Regions from separate parts of the Neobacillus sp. genome, predicted to be linked through region 2. Evidence: riboswitches for the same ligand, from Rfam matches in the RefSeq annotation. Region 2 holds a riboswitch; the other holds the start of a gene.

Region 1 (7,735 bases), on a different contig from region 2:
CTTTTTACCCGTTTAATAAAAAAATCGACAAATTGATTACAGCGCTCCATGTCGCTTACTTGTGGAGAGAGTTCTATTTTTAACGTTACCGCAAGATTTGTTTGGACATATAACATATCTCTAAATTCATCAACTGCTCCACAAAAATGAGGGTAAAAACGATCTCCTGACCCAACCACTCCTGTTATCATATGTTTTACATTTTGCTTTTCAAACGCTTCATATAGGAAAAACATATCTGGCGGAATTTCTCCGTCTCCCCAAGTATAGGTGCCAATGACGATTGCATCGTATTCTGATAGTTGGGAAAGTGCAAATTCATCCACTTCATATAAAACGATGTTTGCAAAATGAGGTAGAAACCGTTCGTAAAGACATTTGATAAGTTCTTCGGTATTCCCAGTTCTAGACGAATAGACCATGGCTATTTTCATTACAATTCATCAAATCCGTTGGATTGCGTCACCTTTGAATAGTTCCGCGACTTTTGCTCAAAAAAGTCTGATTTTGTTTCATTTAACATTTCGTCACTAAAAACATGAATCCATGGCATTGGATTCTCTCGATCCGAATAAAGATTTTTCAGTCCAAGCTGGCGAAACCGTTTATTGGCAAGGTATTCAACATATCCTTCAAATTCAAGTAAATCAATTCCTTCTATATCTTTTAAGATATAATAAGACCATTCTTTTTCCAATTCTACCGCCTTGCTTATGGTTTCATATATATAATCAATATTCTCTTTTAAATTCATTTCAGGATTTTCCGTTAACAGAATGCGAATAAATTGGGAAATTAAGTACGCATGCTGCATTTCATCACGTTGGATATAACTAATCATTGTGCTTGTTTTCAACATTTTTTGTCTACGAGCTAGATTGTAAAAGAAGGCAAAGCCCGAATAAAAATAAATACCTTCTAAATTGATGGAATTAACCGCGAGTTTAAATAAATTTTGCGGTGTTGGATTCATATGAAACGCTTCATACGCTTCTAAAATGAGAGCGTTCCGTTTTTGTACAATTGGATCATCTTTTGCTTGATTAAAGCGGGCATTTTGTTCTTGTAAGGGAACAAGCGAGCTTAAAATATAGGAATATGATTCGTTATGAACCGCTTCCTGCTGAGAAATAACTGCAAATATTGCTTTAAAACTTGAGTCCGTCACATAATCCATTACTTGACTCATTATGGGTGTTTGCAAACTATCTAATGAAGCTAGCTGGGTATTGACCCGCAAAAAAACATCTTGTTCTACGGAACTAAGAAAATCCCATTGCTTAATATCATCTTGCATATTAATCTCTTGTGCTTTCCAAAAGTTCGACAACAATGTTTGATATAAATCATACATTTGCGGATAGGCAATATCATTCCAATTTAAGATTCCAGAAGATTTTCCGTTAATAATCCCTGTTGATTTATTTGGAAACTCTGGATTCAGCAGCTTCATTTTAGTTAAAGTTTGATTCATAAAAAATCCCCTCCTACATGTTGTTTCGTTTGTCACCGTTACACTATTTTGACTTTAGTGTTTGTTCATGAAGTGAATCATCTCATACCTTATATACACCAAAGGACTATTTTTATTGAAACAATTGTAAACATAGCCTCCTGAATAAATGGTCCAAAAAAAGATCAGCTATGACAGGCTTCACATTCCTCAATCTCAGCCTGAGAAGTACTTCGTACATAATAGGTCGTTTTCAAGCCATTTTTCCATGCTTCCATATGAAGATGTAATAAGTCTTTTGCTTTAATATCGTGCTTCACATATAAGTTGAAGCTGATAGCTTGATCCACATGTCGTTGTCTTGCTGCATTTTGTTTTATACTCCATATTTGATCCAATTCATGTCTAGATCGACGATAATAATTGTACGTAATATGATTCAAATCAGGAGCTGTTACTTTAAATTTGAAGTTTTTCTTTTCTTCTGCGTATTCAACAGAATAGATTGGATCAATGCCATCAGTTGAACCGCCAATTTTTGCTGTTGAAGAGTTAGGGGCTACTGCCAGCAACCACCCATTGCGAAGCCCTTTTTGTGCTATCTCTTTTCTTAAATGTTTCCAACGATCAGAGGAATAGTCTTTCCTTTCAAAATATTGACCAGTTTCCCATTCAGAACCTAAAAATTGGCTGTAAGCTCCTTTTTCTGCAGCTAATTCCATAGAAGATTGAATCGCATAGTAGGCAATGTCTTCATATAATTCGTCGGCATATTGAACGGCCTCTTCTGATTCCCAATGAATTCCTTCTAGCGCTAAAAGATGATGCCATCCAAATGTACCTAATCCTACCGCTCGATACTTTTTATTCGTTTTCTCCGCTTGTCCAACACGTATCGTATTTAAATCGATCACATTATCCAACATTCTCACTTGAATTCGTATTAAGCGTTCAAGTACATTGGCTGGAACTGCTTTTGCCAAATTAATAGAGGATAAATTACAGACCACAAAGTCACCTGGTTTTCGAACAATAATTAAGTTGCCATCTTCATCTTCACTTTCATTCACGATTGTTGTAGGGGACATATTTTGAGCAATTTCGGTACATAAATTACTGCAAAAAATCGATGTACGACCTTCACCCCTTACATGTTTGTTTGGATTTAGCCGATTCACTTCATCCCGATAAAACATATAAGGAGTACCCGTTTCTAATTGGGCAATCATCAACCGAGACATTATGTCCATGGCACGATACGTTTTGCGCGGTAGCAGTGGATGATTGACAGCTTCTTGGTAGTTTTCTGTGAAATATTTTTTATCTTCTTCATCATAAAAGTCTTCAAGTCCGAGTGGATTCCCTTCCTCGTCTTTCCAACCCATTATTTGTTTCACTTCATGCGGACAAAATGTGTGCCACATGCCACTGCTTCTCCCAGATTCATCCACTTCCTGAAGTTTTTCCATAAATAAATCTGGTATGGTGACACCGGTAAAAATATCATGTGCTTTCCGCCGCTCATCGCCATTATTTGTTTTTAGATCGAGAAAGCCGTTCATGATGTCTTTATGAAAAATATCAAGATATACTGCGATCGCACCTTGTCGCTGTCCAAGTTGATCCACACTAACAGCTGTATCATTAATTAATCGTATCCACGGCACTACGCCAGAAGAATTCCCTTTAAATTTCTTAATATCTGAACCAAGTGCACGCACTTTTCCATAATAAATCCCAATTCCACCGCCATCTTTACTTAATCTAGCAATATCCCAATTATTTAAGTAAATTCCATCGAGTGAATCCTCTACTGTATCAATAAAACAAGATGAGAGTTGACCAAAGCTTTTCCCTGCATTCGTCAATGTCGGTGTTGCCACTGTCATGTACAAATGACTCAATGCCCAATAGGATTCTTTTACGAGTTCTAATCGTTTTGTACTCGTTTCATCTTTCATTAAATGCATGGCAATAATCATAAATCTTTCTTGTGGCAGCTCGTATACATTCCGTCCATGATCTCTCGCAAGATATCGATCTGCAAACAAGAATAATCCAATATAGGTAAATAAATGATCCCGATCAGAAATTATTTCAGCAGCTAATTCTTCTATTTCTTGTTTCGAATACGAGTTTACTAAATCCGTTGAATAGATTCCGGTTTTAGTTAATGTTTTAATCAATGCGTAGAAATCTCCGTATTTTTGAGACCGATCGTACCCCCTATTTTTAGCGGCAAAATCATATAACTCATTCAAATAAAGCTGAGCAGCAACAAATGTCCAGTTGGACTGATCCATTGCAATCTTATTTAATGAATATATCAGCGCCTGCCCATTTGCTTCCAATTCTGTTCCATTTAAATGTGCTACGCGATCGTTGATTTCCCTAGTATCTAAGCCATATTTCTCTCCTACCTCTTGAATGACCTGTAATACATATGAATGATTTGTTTGTGCTGGTGAATTCATGTTTGTTTCCTCCCGTTCGTAAAAAAGCTTTCATAGACAAAAAAATCCGCTCAAATCATTGAGCGGATGAAACGAAGGTCAAAAAGAATAATCGAAGATAACAAATATTAGAATTCCTCTTGAAGCCGCCGTTTCATCTTCTCAATCCCCGAAGAAGTTGAAACATATAAAAATAAGACAGGTCTCCTGACTCATGCTTCATCCTACTTTAAATCCTTCCCGTATAAGCACCTATCACTAAGCCGTCTTATACAGTGGTTTATTTATTTCGTCAGCATTTACAGTTGCGGGGGCAGCTTCGGCTTCAACCGAATTCCCTATTAAGCGAAAATCGCATCTTATTATATGGCCGATACTATATATAGTTGTAAATTCTCATTAAAATCCAATATGTAGTAATTTCTATATTTAATAGTAAATGATTTATTTTTATTTTACAAGGTTTAATTGATCCTCCATACCCTATTCTTTTTTTCACCTCCTAATACCATTTATCTTTCCAACTATAAATCGATCCCTACTTTCCAGATACACGATTACAGATTTCAATGAATTTAAAGAAGATGACCCCCGCTCAACCCCGATGTATGCAACATTTGACCAGCTTAACCACAGAGCGGACAGGATGTCCCTTGACATCAGGAGCTTGTTCTATTTATTGAGGTTGGTCCATATATATTGAATAACTGAGGAAAGTACGGTGAAAAATATGAGGCCAGCCTTAATGCTGTTAGTAGATTTTGTTGTGTTTTTAATCTTCCCTTTGGTATTTTGGGAGTTAAGTCGGAATGTTGTAAGGGACTATCCCGCCATGATTCTCTCCACACTGCCTGGGATCCTTTATAGCTTATACCGATTCAAAGATACTGGAGGGCTTAATTATACGGGAATATTTGTCATCCTAAATTTAACTGCAGGCCTATTGGTGGATTTTCTGTCTGGTTCTGCCTTACAGCTGTTATGGAATAATGTTTTTTACTCAGCCGCCTTATTATTTATATATTCTGTAAGTCTGGCGGCTAGGAAGCCGCTTTATTTATTCTTTACCTTGGATCTCATGGTGATGAGGGGATATGACAGAAATACTACAAAAGAGTTGTTATTTGAAAAGAAGACATACAAGATTTTTCAACTGATAATGTTAATATACTGTGCGAATGAACTGATATATATTGTGTGTTTATCAAGATGGATCTTGAAATACGGCGTAGAGGCATACCGCCTTGATATTATACTAGATAAGTCCCTAAATATTATGCTGTCAGGTGCCTCACTGGCAGCCTTCTTCTTTATCTATCAGGCTGCGAACGAAATAACTCCGGTTAAAAAAATTGTAATTGCAAAACCAAGGAGAAATTTCGTATCTCTATCATCTTACTGGACTTCCTTTTATTTTGAATGGGCTTACTTTTATTTTAGCAACCATAAGCGGTAGCGGGTGTATTGAATTTTAATTAAATGTTTAGTCTGTACCACTCACATGTTGGGATAATGGAGCAACCCTTGATGTTAATCATAGTCTCCTTGGCCATGAACCAAACCACTTAGATATCCCCTCAGTTAAACGGAAGTCTTAGATAAGAATTATATAGAAATTACTTTTAAATATACTTGAAACAGGAGCATAGCAATGCACCATAATAACGTTGCTTTGTTTAATTCTATGCACATTTTTGCTTAGGTACATTGCTTCAAAAAGTTAATAAAATATATATTACATTTTGTCTCCATTGGCATTTCCAGCTTTAGTCGTAGTCACCTAATAAAGGCGGTGAGAGCAGAGCTAGACTTCACATCTTTCGTCTAGTGAAATGGGTATTTCACTTTAACTGGTTAAAGTGATTCATTTTTGCGGCGCTCCGCCCCTTTTCCACAGAAAACGTAAATGGCGTTACACGCCACCATCTAGCATGGAAATACAATTCGTTCTAAAAACCAAGCTAACTTAATAAAGGCGGTGTGAGCAGAGCAGAACTTCACCTAATTCGAAGTGAAAAATGTATTTATTTCACTCCAATTGGATAAACTAATTCGCTTTTGCGGCGCTCCGCCCCTTTTCCATACAAAAAATAAAGCATAAACTTTCCAAACGGAAAATTTATGCTTTACGTCACAGAAAATAAAAAAACCACCAAACATTATGTATGGTGGAGACGGTGGGAGTCGAACCCACGTCCAAAGATATCGCCACTTAAGCATCTACGAGTGTAGTCGATATATTGGCATTTCGCTGAGTCTTCTGCCTATCGACCGGCGTCCGGTCAGCTAGCCTGGTTGTTCTCTTCCTTCATCCTCAGGCGGTGGAATCCGGCGTAGCCCACTTAGAGTGAGTCCCTTACCCTACCACATGGGCAATGGAGGGAGGAACCGCTATGCAGTATTAAGCTGCGAAAGCGAGGTTGTTGTTAGTTTTGCCAGTTATGGCTTTGACGTTTTAACGAGGCCGATCCCCTCGACTCGCAACCTAAGCTCAAACTACCCCTGTCGAATCCGTAGCGTCCCCATTATAAAATGAGCTGAAATCTAGTTAAAGATTCTGCATCAGACGTTAGGATGCTCAACATTTATTTGAGCAAAAATTTCTGCCGCTCATCAAAGCGACAAACTTATTATAACACATTTTGCAGATTTATCAATTGTAAGTATTTGTAAGCTTCGCGTTTTGCCCAAGCAACAGAAATATTACATCTTTTGACGATCGCGGAAGACTCGTTCGATTTCACGTTTGGCTTCTTTTTGCTTTAAGGCTTCACGCTTATCATAATTCTTCTTCCCTTTTGCCAAGCCAACTAACACCTTACAAAAACCATTTTTTAAATAAAGCTTCAATGGGATAAGGGCATAGCCTGCCTCTTTCGTTTCTCCAATCAGCTTATTAATTTCACGTTTATGAAGCAACAGCGTTCGTGTCCTTAATGGGTCGTGATTATAGCGGTTTCCCTGCTCATATGGGCTGACATGCATCCCAAATAAAACAACTTCTCCATTTTGAATCCGAGCGTAGGAATCCTTAAGATTCACTTTACCAGCACGAATCGACTTGATTTCCGTCCCCTGGAGAACGATGCCCGCTTCGTACGTTTCTTCAATAAAATAGTCATGGTAAGCCTTTTTGTTTTGTGCGACTACTTTTCCTTCACCTTTTGGCATTTTTTCCACCTCATCTATGGATTTTATTTTAGCAGAAATATGATAGCCATACAATCAAAAGAGGCCTTGTGTAAAGGCCCCTTACGTTTATTATTTATTTTTTCGCTTTGTACTTTTTGACTTAGGAACATTATCGTAAAATTTTCGTTTCTTTTTCTTTTTGTTCCCCTGACCGCCAGCTGATTCCGGCGTTTGGCCATTTTGATTTCGTCCTTGTTTGCGGTCACCTTGCTGCTTATTTCGGCGCGGTTTATGCGTATCACTGCCTGTTTTAAAAACCTTCGGCGTCTCAGACCGCTCGCGGCGTGTACCCTTCATACCGACAATTTCAAAATCAATCGAGCGCTCATCCTTATTAACTTTTACCACCCGAACGGTAATTTCATCTCCTATTCGGAACACATTTCCGGTCCGCTCGCCAATCATTGCGAGATGCCGCTCGTCAAAGCGGTAGTAATCATCAGTCATATAGCTGACATGGACAAGGCCTTCAATCGTATTAGGCAACTCAACGAACATTCCGAAGTTGGTCACCGAGCTGATGATCCCGTCATATTCGACGCCAATCTTATCTTCCATGTATTCCGCTTTCTTCAATTCGTCGGTTTCGCGCTCAGCATCCACAGCACGGCGCTCCATTTTCGAAGAATGCTGGGCA
Region 2 (7,735 bases):
CATGTGGATTACAGGTGAGGAAGCGAGAAGTGATGTTCATCAATTGCGCCATCAGCATGACGGGATTTTAGTTGGTGTAAATACGGTAATACAGGATAATCCCAGCTTGACGACAAGGCTTGAGACAGGTGGTAAAAACCCAATTCGGATCATATTGGATACTCATCTGAGGACACCGCAGAACGCGAAAGTAATTAAAGATTTTTTGGCACCAACATGGCTTATCACAGGGGCTGAAGTCGACCAAAAACGAGTAGAACAGTTTACCGAAATAGGGATTGAAGTGATTAAATTGGAAAAACAGCAGATAATCATTAAAGATCTGTTAGTGACTTTAGGAAAAAGGGGAATCACTTCGCTTTTTGTCGAAGGCGGATCAGAAGTGCATGGCAGTTTTTTAAAGGAACGTGCCTTCCAACAAATCATTACCTATATTGCACCGAAATTAATAGGTGGAAAACTAGCCCCAACCCTATTCGGTGGTGAAGGAATTGAAAAAATGGCCGAGGCTGTTTTGCTGAACATTAAACAGGTGGATATGATTGGCAGCGATATAAGAATTATCGCTGAACCTAAGTAAGGAGCAGGAATTATTATGTTTACCGGAATCATTGAGGAAATTGGGGTAGTCTCGAATATCCAACGGACAGGTGAGTCGTTTGTTCTTACATTAGATGCGAAAAAAATCCTTAAAGATGTGCATCTTGGAGACAGCATTGCTGTCAACGGCGTATGCCTAACAGTTACAACTTTTTCAGGCAATCATTTCACGGTAGATGTGATGCCGGAAACAGTCAATGCGACCAGTTTAAAGATGGTTAAGCGGGGTTCCAAAGTTAATTTGGAAAGGGCAATGGCAGCTGGTGGAAGGTTTGGCGGTCATTTCGTCTCAGGACATATCGATGGAACAGGAGTTATTAAAAGTAAACAGGCCTTCGAAAATGCAGTTTATTATACAATTGAAGCCGATGAAGAATTGTTAAAGTATGTGATATTAAAAGGTTCCATTGCAGTGGATGGGACAAGCCTTACTGTCTTTGGCGTAACGGAAAATAGTTTTACGATATCACTAATTCCACATACATTGTCGGAAACGGTCTTGGGACTAAAGGGTTCCGGGGATATCGTCAATTTAGAATGTGACATGATTGGAAAATACGTTGGACATTTTTTTAACAAGATGACATTAGATAATCAGCAAAAAAGTAGGACAGCGATAACCACGAAATTTTTAGAAGAAAACGGCTTTTTATAATCGATAATTCGGAAAAACTTGGTTTAGCCAGGGTTTTGTAATATAAAGAGGAGTGATATGGCGTGTTTAATACAATTGATGAAGCCATAACTGATTTAAAAGAAGGAAAGGTTGTCATTGTTTGCGATGACGAGGATAGAGAAAATGAAGGGGACTTTATCGCCCTAGCTGAAAAAACTTCACCAGATGTGATTAATTTCATGGTCACCTATGGACGAGGACTCGTATGTGTTCCTATCGAGGAAGAATTAGCACAAAAACTTGACTTACTCCCGATGGTTTCAAACAATACGGATTCACATGGAACTGCTTTTACTGTAAGCATTGACCATAAATTTTCAACAACTGGGATTTCTGCCTTTGAACGTTCCGCCACAGTTTTAAGCATGCTGGATCCAGCGTCTAAAGCTGCTGATTTTAAAAGACCTGGTCATATTTTTCCGCTTATAGCTAAAAAAGGTGGGGTGCTGCGAAGAACAGGACATACGGAAGCAGCAGTAGACCTAGCTAAATTATGTGGCGCCAAGCCTACCGGGGTCATTTGTGAAATCATGAATGAGGACGGTACGATGGCGCGTGTTCCTCAGCTTCGTAAAATTGCTGATAATCTAAACGTGAAAATGATAACGATAAAAGACTTGATTGAATACAGAAACAAAAAGGATAACTTAATTAAACGAGAAGTAGAAATTAATTTACCTACAGAATTTGGCACCTTTAAAGCGGTCGGTTATTCGAATCTTGTTGACGGAAAAGAGCATGTCGCCTTAGTGAAGGGTGAAATTGATCCTGAAACTCCTGTCCTTGTTAGAGTTCACTCAGAATGTTTGACAGGTGATGTTTTCGGTTCGTACCGCTGTGATTGCGGACCACAGCTCCATGCTGCCTTAAGCCAAATTAATCATGCGGGGAATGGAGTCCTGTTGTATATGCGTCAGGAAGGCCGTGGTATCGGTTTGCTAAATAAACTAAGAGCCTATAAGCTTCAAGAAGAAGGCTATGATACCGTAGAAGCCAATGAAAAGCTTGGTTTTGGTGCCGATTTAAGAGAATACGGCATTGGAGCCCAAATTTTGAAGGATTTAGGCATAAAAAAAATGCTGTTATTAACGAATAACCCACGAAAAATAAAAGGTCTAAAAGGATATGATCTTGAGGTAGTGGAACGGGTGCCGCTACAAATGGAAATGAGAACGGAAAATGCCAATTATTTAAGAACAAAGCACGATAAACTTGGTCATTTGTTTCATTATTAAACAATAAGTATATGGAGGTTTCCACAATGGGAAATATTTTCGAAGGAAATTTGGTAGGATCTGGATTAAAAGTAGGTATCGTGGTTGGTCGGTTTAACGAATTCATTACAAGTAAATTATTAGGCGGTGCGCAGGATGCCCTTAAAAGACATGGAGTCAATGAATCCGACATTGATATCGCCTGGGTTCCAGGTGCATTTGAAATTCCATTGATCGCTCAAAAGTTGGCCAATAGTAAAAAATATGATGCTGTTATCACACTCGGTACAGTCATTCGAGGTTCCACTCCTCATTTTGATTATGTATGTAATGAAGCGGCAAAGGGAGTCTCCACGACTGCATTAACTAGTGGCATTCCTATTATTTTTGGAGTGTTAACAACTGATTCGATTGAACAGGCCATCGAGCGTGCCGGAACTAAGGCAGGTAATAAGGGCTGGGATGCAGCAGTTGCGGCAATCGAAATGGCTAACCTTTGCAGAAATATTGAACAATAAAACACAATACCTAGAATTCATTGTTGGTCAGAATTGAAGGTATTTCTTGGTTTCCTCACCAGGGAAAGGGTTAATCTGGAAATAATAAATAATATAAAAAGTTCCTACTTAAATAGAGTGTTAAATTAAAGCAAAAAACATATACAAACCATTCCACTTTTTTTATAATAGAATTAACAAAATAAAATTGATTAAAATTGGGTGCTGAAATCTTATTGGAAGATTTTTAGCTTAAAAGGGAAGTTTGGTTAAAAGCCAACGCGGTCCCGCCACTGTAAATGGGAGCAACCTATAAAATGTCACTGTCAATGAGATGGGAAGACATAGGAAGTGATGATCATGAGCCAGGAAACCTGCCTAATTCTTGTGCGCCAAAAAACCTACGAGGATAGGGGGGTGTTGAAGGCTAGACTCCTTTTACTTTATGTTAGTAATTGAATCTAATCGAACCAACATCTTCATGTTATATGGAGATGTTTTTTTATTGGCACAAGTAGGATTTATTTTTGTTACGGTCATTATATTTAAACAGAAAGCAGGGAGAAAAAATGAAGAAATTGTATTCTTTATTGTTAATAGTATTATTAACAGTAGGAGCTTTAGCAGGTTGTGCTGAAAAGAAGGATCAAGTTAATGAGGGTAATAAAGCAAGTGTTGAGAAAAAAACGGAAGTCACTTTTCCAGTTACCATAAAAGATGCATTAGGTAATCAGGTTGTTTTAGAAAAGAAGCCTGAAAAGATTGTCTCATTGTTGCCAAGTAATACGGAAATTGCCTATTCCTTAGGTCTAGGGAAAGAAGTTGTCGGTGTTTCTGATTATGATAATTATCCTGAAGATGTCACGAAAAAAGAGAAAATTGGCGGACAAGATATTAATTTGGAAAAAATTATCTCCTTGAAGCCCAATTTAGTATTAGCTCATGCCTCTTCCGCCCATAATTCAAAAGAAGGGCTACAGCAGTTAAAAGATGCCGGAATTCCAGTGCTTGTTGTCAATGATGCGCAAAATTTTGAACAAGTGTATGATTCCATTAGTATGGTTGGCAAAGCTACTGGAGAAACAAAAAAAGCAGACGAAATCATCAAAGGAATGAAGGACAAACTAGCTGAAATTATCGCAAAGACGAAGGGAATAAAAGAAAAGAAAAAGGTATTGGTTGAAGTATCGCCCGCTCCAGACATATATACCGCTGGAAAGAAGACTTTTATGGATGAAATGTTAAGCTCGATTCAAGCGGAAAATATCGCAAATGATCAAGAAGGCTGGATCAAAATTGATCAAGAAGCAATGATAAAACGAAATCCCGATGTTATCATTACTACATATGGGTACTATGTAAAAAATCCGGCTGAACAAGTATTAAATAGAAAAGGCTGGGAAACTGTTAATGCTGTAAAAAACAAGCAAGTAATCGATGTCGATTCTGATCGTGTAACTCGCTCAGGTCCAAGGGTCGTTGAAGGAGTAGAAGATCTTGCAAAGGCTATCTATCCTGAAATTTTTAAATAATAAGTATGTTGCTTATGGAGTAGCTGGGATTTTTCTGTTTATTTCTATTTTATTAGGGATTTCAATAGGATCTGTTCACGTTTCGATGGTAACTATTATTCAAATTATTTGTGCTAAATTATTTGGGGGTATTTCACTAGGGTCTATTGACCCGATGTATTCAAGTATTGTGTTGAATATTCGTCTACCTAGAGTAATATTAGCAGGCCTAGTTGGGGCAGCTCTTGCAATTTCAGGAGCGGCCTTTCAAGGTCTATTAAGAAACCCGTTAGCAGATCCATATACATTAGGTGTATCTTCTGGGGCGTCAGTGGGGGCGGTCCTGACCTTGTTTTTTCATCTATCCATCCCATTTATAGGTTCCTTCACATTACCATTACTTAGTATCCTATTTTCCTTTTTTACCATCTTTTTAGTACTTGCTTTTGCCCGGAAAATCGAGCGCTCAATGAGAGTGGAGACGATTATATTAACGGGTATCATCTTTAGCTCCTTTTTAGGAGCACTTATTTCTCTCATGATTGCACTAACTGGAGATGAGCTGAGGCAAATTATTGGCTGGCTCTTAGGAAGTGTATCGATGAGAGGTTGGGAATACATAAAAATCATTTTGCCATTTTTTATCATTGGTTCAGCGATACTTATCTTTAATGCAAAAGAATTAAATGCCGTGTCATTTGGGGAAGAAAGAGCACAGCATTTAGGGGTAAATGTTCAAAAAAGAAAGCTAGTCATCTTAACGGCTGGTTCCATTTTAACAGGAGCTGCGGTTGCCGTTTCCGGAACGATCGGTTTTGTTGGGCTTGTTATTCCCCACCTTTCAAGAATAATATGGGGACCCGATCATCGGCATCTTCTTCCACTATCCATTTTAACGGGAAGCGGATTCTTAATTCTAGCTGATCTCCTGTCCCGAACGATTATTTCTCCAACAGAATTGCCAATTGGGGTGATTACCGCTTTAATTGGTGCACCAGTATTTGCATTAATCCTACTACAAAGAAAAAGGATGGAAAGAAGTGGATAGAAAGTGCTTAGCGTTCAACAGGTTTCAGGTGGTTACTCAGGTGAAGCTATTTTAAAGGACATTTCTTTTCAAGTGGAACAAGGTGAATTGTTCGGGGTTTTAGGACCAAATGGAAGTGGAAAAACAACCCTGTTAAAAATGATTAGTGGTATCCTGCCATTTCAACAAGGTGAGATTTTAATTCGTGGAAAAAGGCTTCAGGAATATGGGATCAAACAGCTAGCCCAAATGGTTGCCGTTCTTTCCCAGCATTCTTCACAGTCTTTTTCCTATACGGTTAAAGAAACCGTATCACTTGGAAGATATGCTCATCAAAAAGGCTGGTTTCAGACTTGGTCGAAAGAGGATGAGGACATTGTTCAAAGTGTCATGGACCAGACCGGAATATCTTCATTTCAAAATAAAAATATTCAAGAGTTATCTGGCGGTGAAAAACAAAGGGTATTTCTTGCTCAAGCCTTGGCCCAGAAGCCTGAAATTCTTCTTTTAGATGAACCAACAAATCACTTAGATCTATCGTATCAAAAAGAACTTCTAGATCTTTTAAAATTATGGACGACAGAAAATGGATTAACGGTGATCTCGATTTTCCATGATTTAAATCTTGCTGGACTTTATTGTGATCGATTACTCCTGCTGGAAAAAGGAACCATCAACATCAATCATATTCCAAATGAGGTTCTTAGAGAGGATCGAATAAGAGACGTATATCATACAAAAATTCAAAAACACCCCCATCCAAAGGTAGCAGCACCACAAATGGTGTTACTACCCGAAGTGAATAGAGGAACAAAAGTTATTGAAATTAATGAGACCATGTTACATGTTTCGAATGAGTTCATTGACTTAAGGTCCCCAGCCCCATTAAGAACAATGTCTTCTGGTGTGGTTGGCTCGGGTACAGGCTGGCATCAATCTTTTGTCAATCGTCATGTTAGTAAGGACTATAATTGTGATGATCATCGGGTGGAAATGGCTTCCTTTTTAAAATCAAAGGGGTTTGAACCATCAGAGACGGTGGGAATGATGACAGCGGTATGGCTTGAGGATGTGGAGTACCAACTGCTCGAACAAAGCAACTTCTCGATATTTGTTGTTGTCACAGCGGGGGTTGGAAATGCGATTGATGCTTCGAAAAGTGAGGAGCATTCACTTCAATTGACTCCTGGTACGATTAATACCTGGATTTTCGTTAACGGTGAGCTAACGGAGGAAGCATTTATTCAAAGTATTATGACAGCAACTGAAGCAAAGGTAAAGGCAATGCATGATCTCAAGGTGTTAGATGAAGTCACAGGAACCATTGCTACTGGTACCTCAACAGATAGTATTTTGATTGCAGCTTCTCAAACGGGAAAACTGTTAGACTTTGCCGGCACGATTACTCCTCTAGGAAAGCTTATTAGTAAAGCTGTCTATCAGTGCACCACTAAAGCGATTCAAAAATCTCAACAAAGGAAAAAAACATGATTGTCTATCACCTTATCTCGATTACATTTGCTTATATAATTGATTTGCTTATCGGAGATCCCCCTAATTGGCCTCATCCTGTAAGATGGATTGGATCGATAATAACATTTTTAGAGAAGCGATGGAATCAAAGGAAATTTAAAAGATGGAAAGGGGTTGCGATGCTCCTTTTTATTTTACTGTTTATTTTTTCCATTGTGTTCCTTGTAGTATTTATAGGGTATAAGATTCATCCTTTTATTGGAATATTGGTAGAAAGTATCATTATTTCTACATCAATCGCCCAAAGAAGCTTGAAGAAAGCTTCTCTCGAGGTCTATCAACCGTTAAAATCAGGAAACCTAGTCCAAGCAAGAAAGAAATTATCCTATATTGTTGGCCGTGATACTGATAACCTTGACGAAAGTGAGATAGCGAGGGGAACGATTGAGACTGTTGCAGAAAATACGAGTGACGGAGTGACGGCCCCTTTATTTTGGGCACTAATCGGAGGAGCTCCCCTCGCTATGGTCTATCGGGCAACCAATACTTGTGATTCAATGGTTGGGTATGTAAACGAAAGATATAAAGAGTTTGGCTGGGCATCTGCTAAATGGGATGATGTGATGAATTGGATCCCAAGCCGTCTAACAGGAATCATTATGCTGTTAGGAAAACGTCCAGAATGTGGGAGTTATCGAAAAGCTTGGGAGATCATGTTCCGAGATGCGAAAAAGCAT

What was found. A riboswitch is a leader RNA that binds a small molecule or an ion and turns the genes downstream of it on or off. The one in region 2 is predicted to bind cobalamin.
Region 1: it holds a riboswitch for cobalamin, as region 2 does, so the genes downstream of both, RTR43_RS00250 (ribonucleoside-diphosphate reductase subunit alpha) here and RTR43_RS22115 (ABC transporter substrate-binding protein) in region 2, are expected to answer to the same signal.

Annotation. Positions count from the first base shown of each region.
Region 1 is NZ_DALZYO010000001.1:45,779-53,513, reverse strand. Features, by position in the region: gene RTR43_RS00260 (flavodoxin domain-containing protein) at 1-434, opposite strand, end outside; gene RTR43_RS00255 (ribonucleotide-diphosphate reductase subunit beta) at 434-1,474, opposite strand; gene RTR43_RS00250 (ribonucleoside-diphosphate reductase subunit alpha) at 1,639-3,927, opposite strand; cobalamin riboswitch at 4,087-4,283, opposite strand; gene RTR43_RS00245 (VC0807 family protein) at 4,652-5,362, shown strand; RNA gene ssrA (transfer-messenger RNA) at 6,073-6,430, opposite strand; gene smpB (SsrA-binding protein SmpB) at 6,610-7,077, opposite strand; gene rnr (ribonuclease R) at 7,168-7,735, opposite strand, start outside.
Region 2 is NZ_DALZYO010000047.1:11,817-19,551, reverse strand. Features, by position in the region: gene ribD (bifunctional diaminohydroxyphosphoribosylaminopyrimidine deaminase/5-amino-6-(5-phosphoribosylamino)uracil reductase RibD) at 1-580, shown strand, start outside; gene ribE (riboflavin synthase) at 596-1,255, shown strand; gene RTR43_RS22125 (bifunctional 3,4-dihydroxy-2-butanone-4-phosphate synthase/GTP cyclohydrolase II) at 1,318-2,511, shown strand; gene ribH (6,7-dimethyl-8-ribityllumazine synthase) at 2,538-3,008, shown strand; cobalamin riboswitch at 3,191-3,383, shown strand; gene RTR43_RS22115 (ABC transporter substrate-binding protein) at 3,557-4,519, shown strand; gene RTR43_RS22110 (FecCD family ABC transporter permease) at 4,485-5,546, shown strand; gene RTR43_RS22105 (adenosylcobinamide amidohydrolase) at 5,550-7,016, shown strand; gene cbiB (adenosylcobinamide-phosphate synthase CbiB) at 7,013-7,735, shown strand, end outside.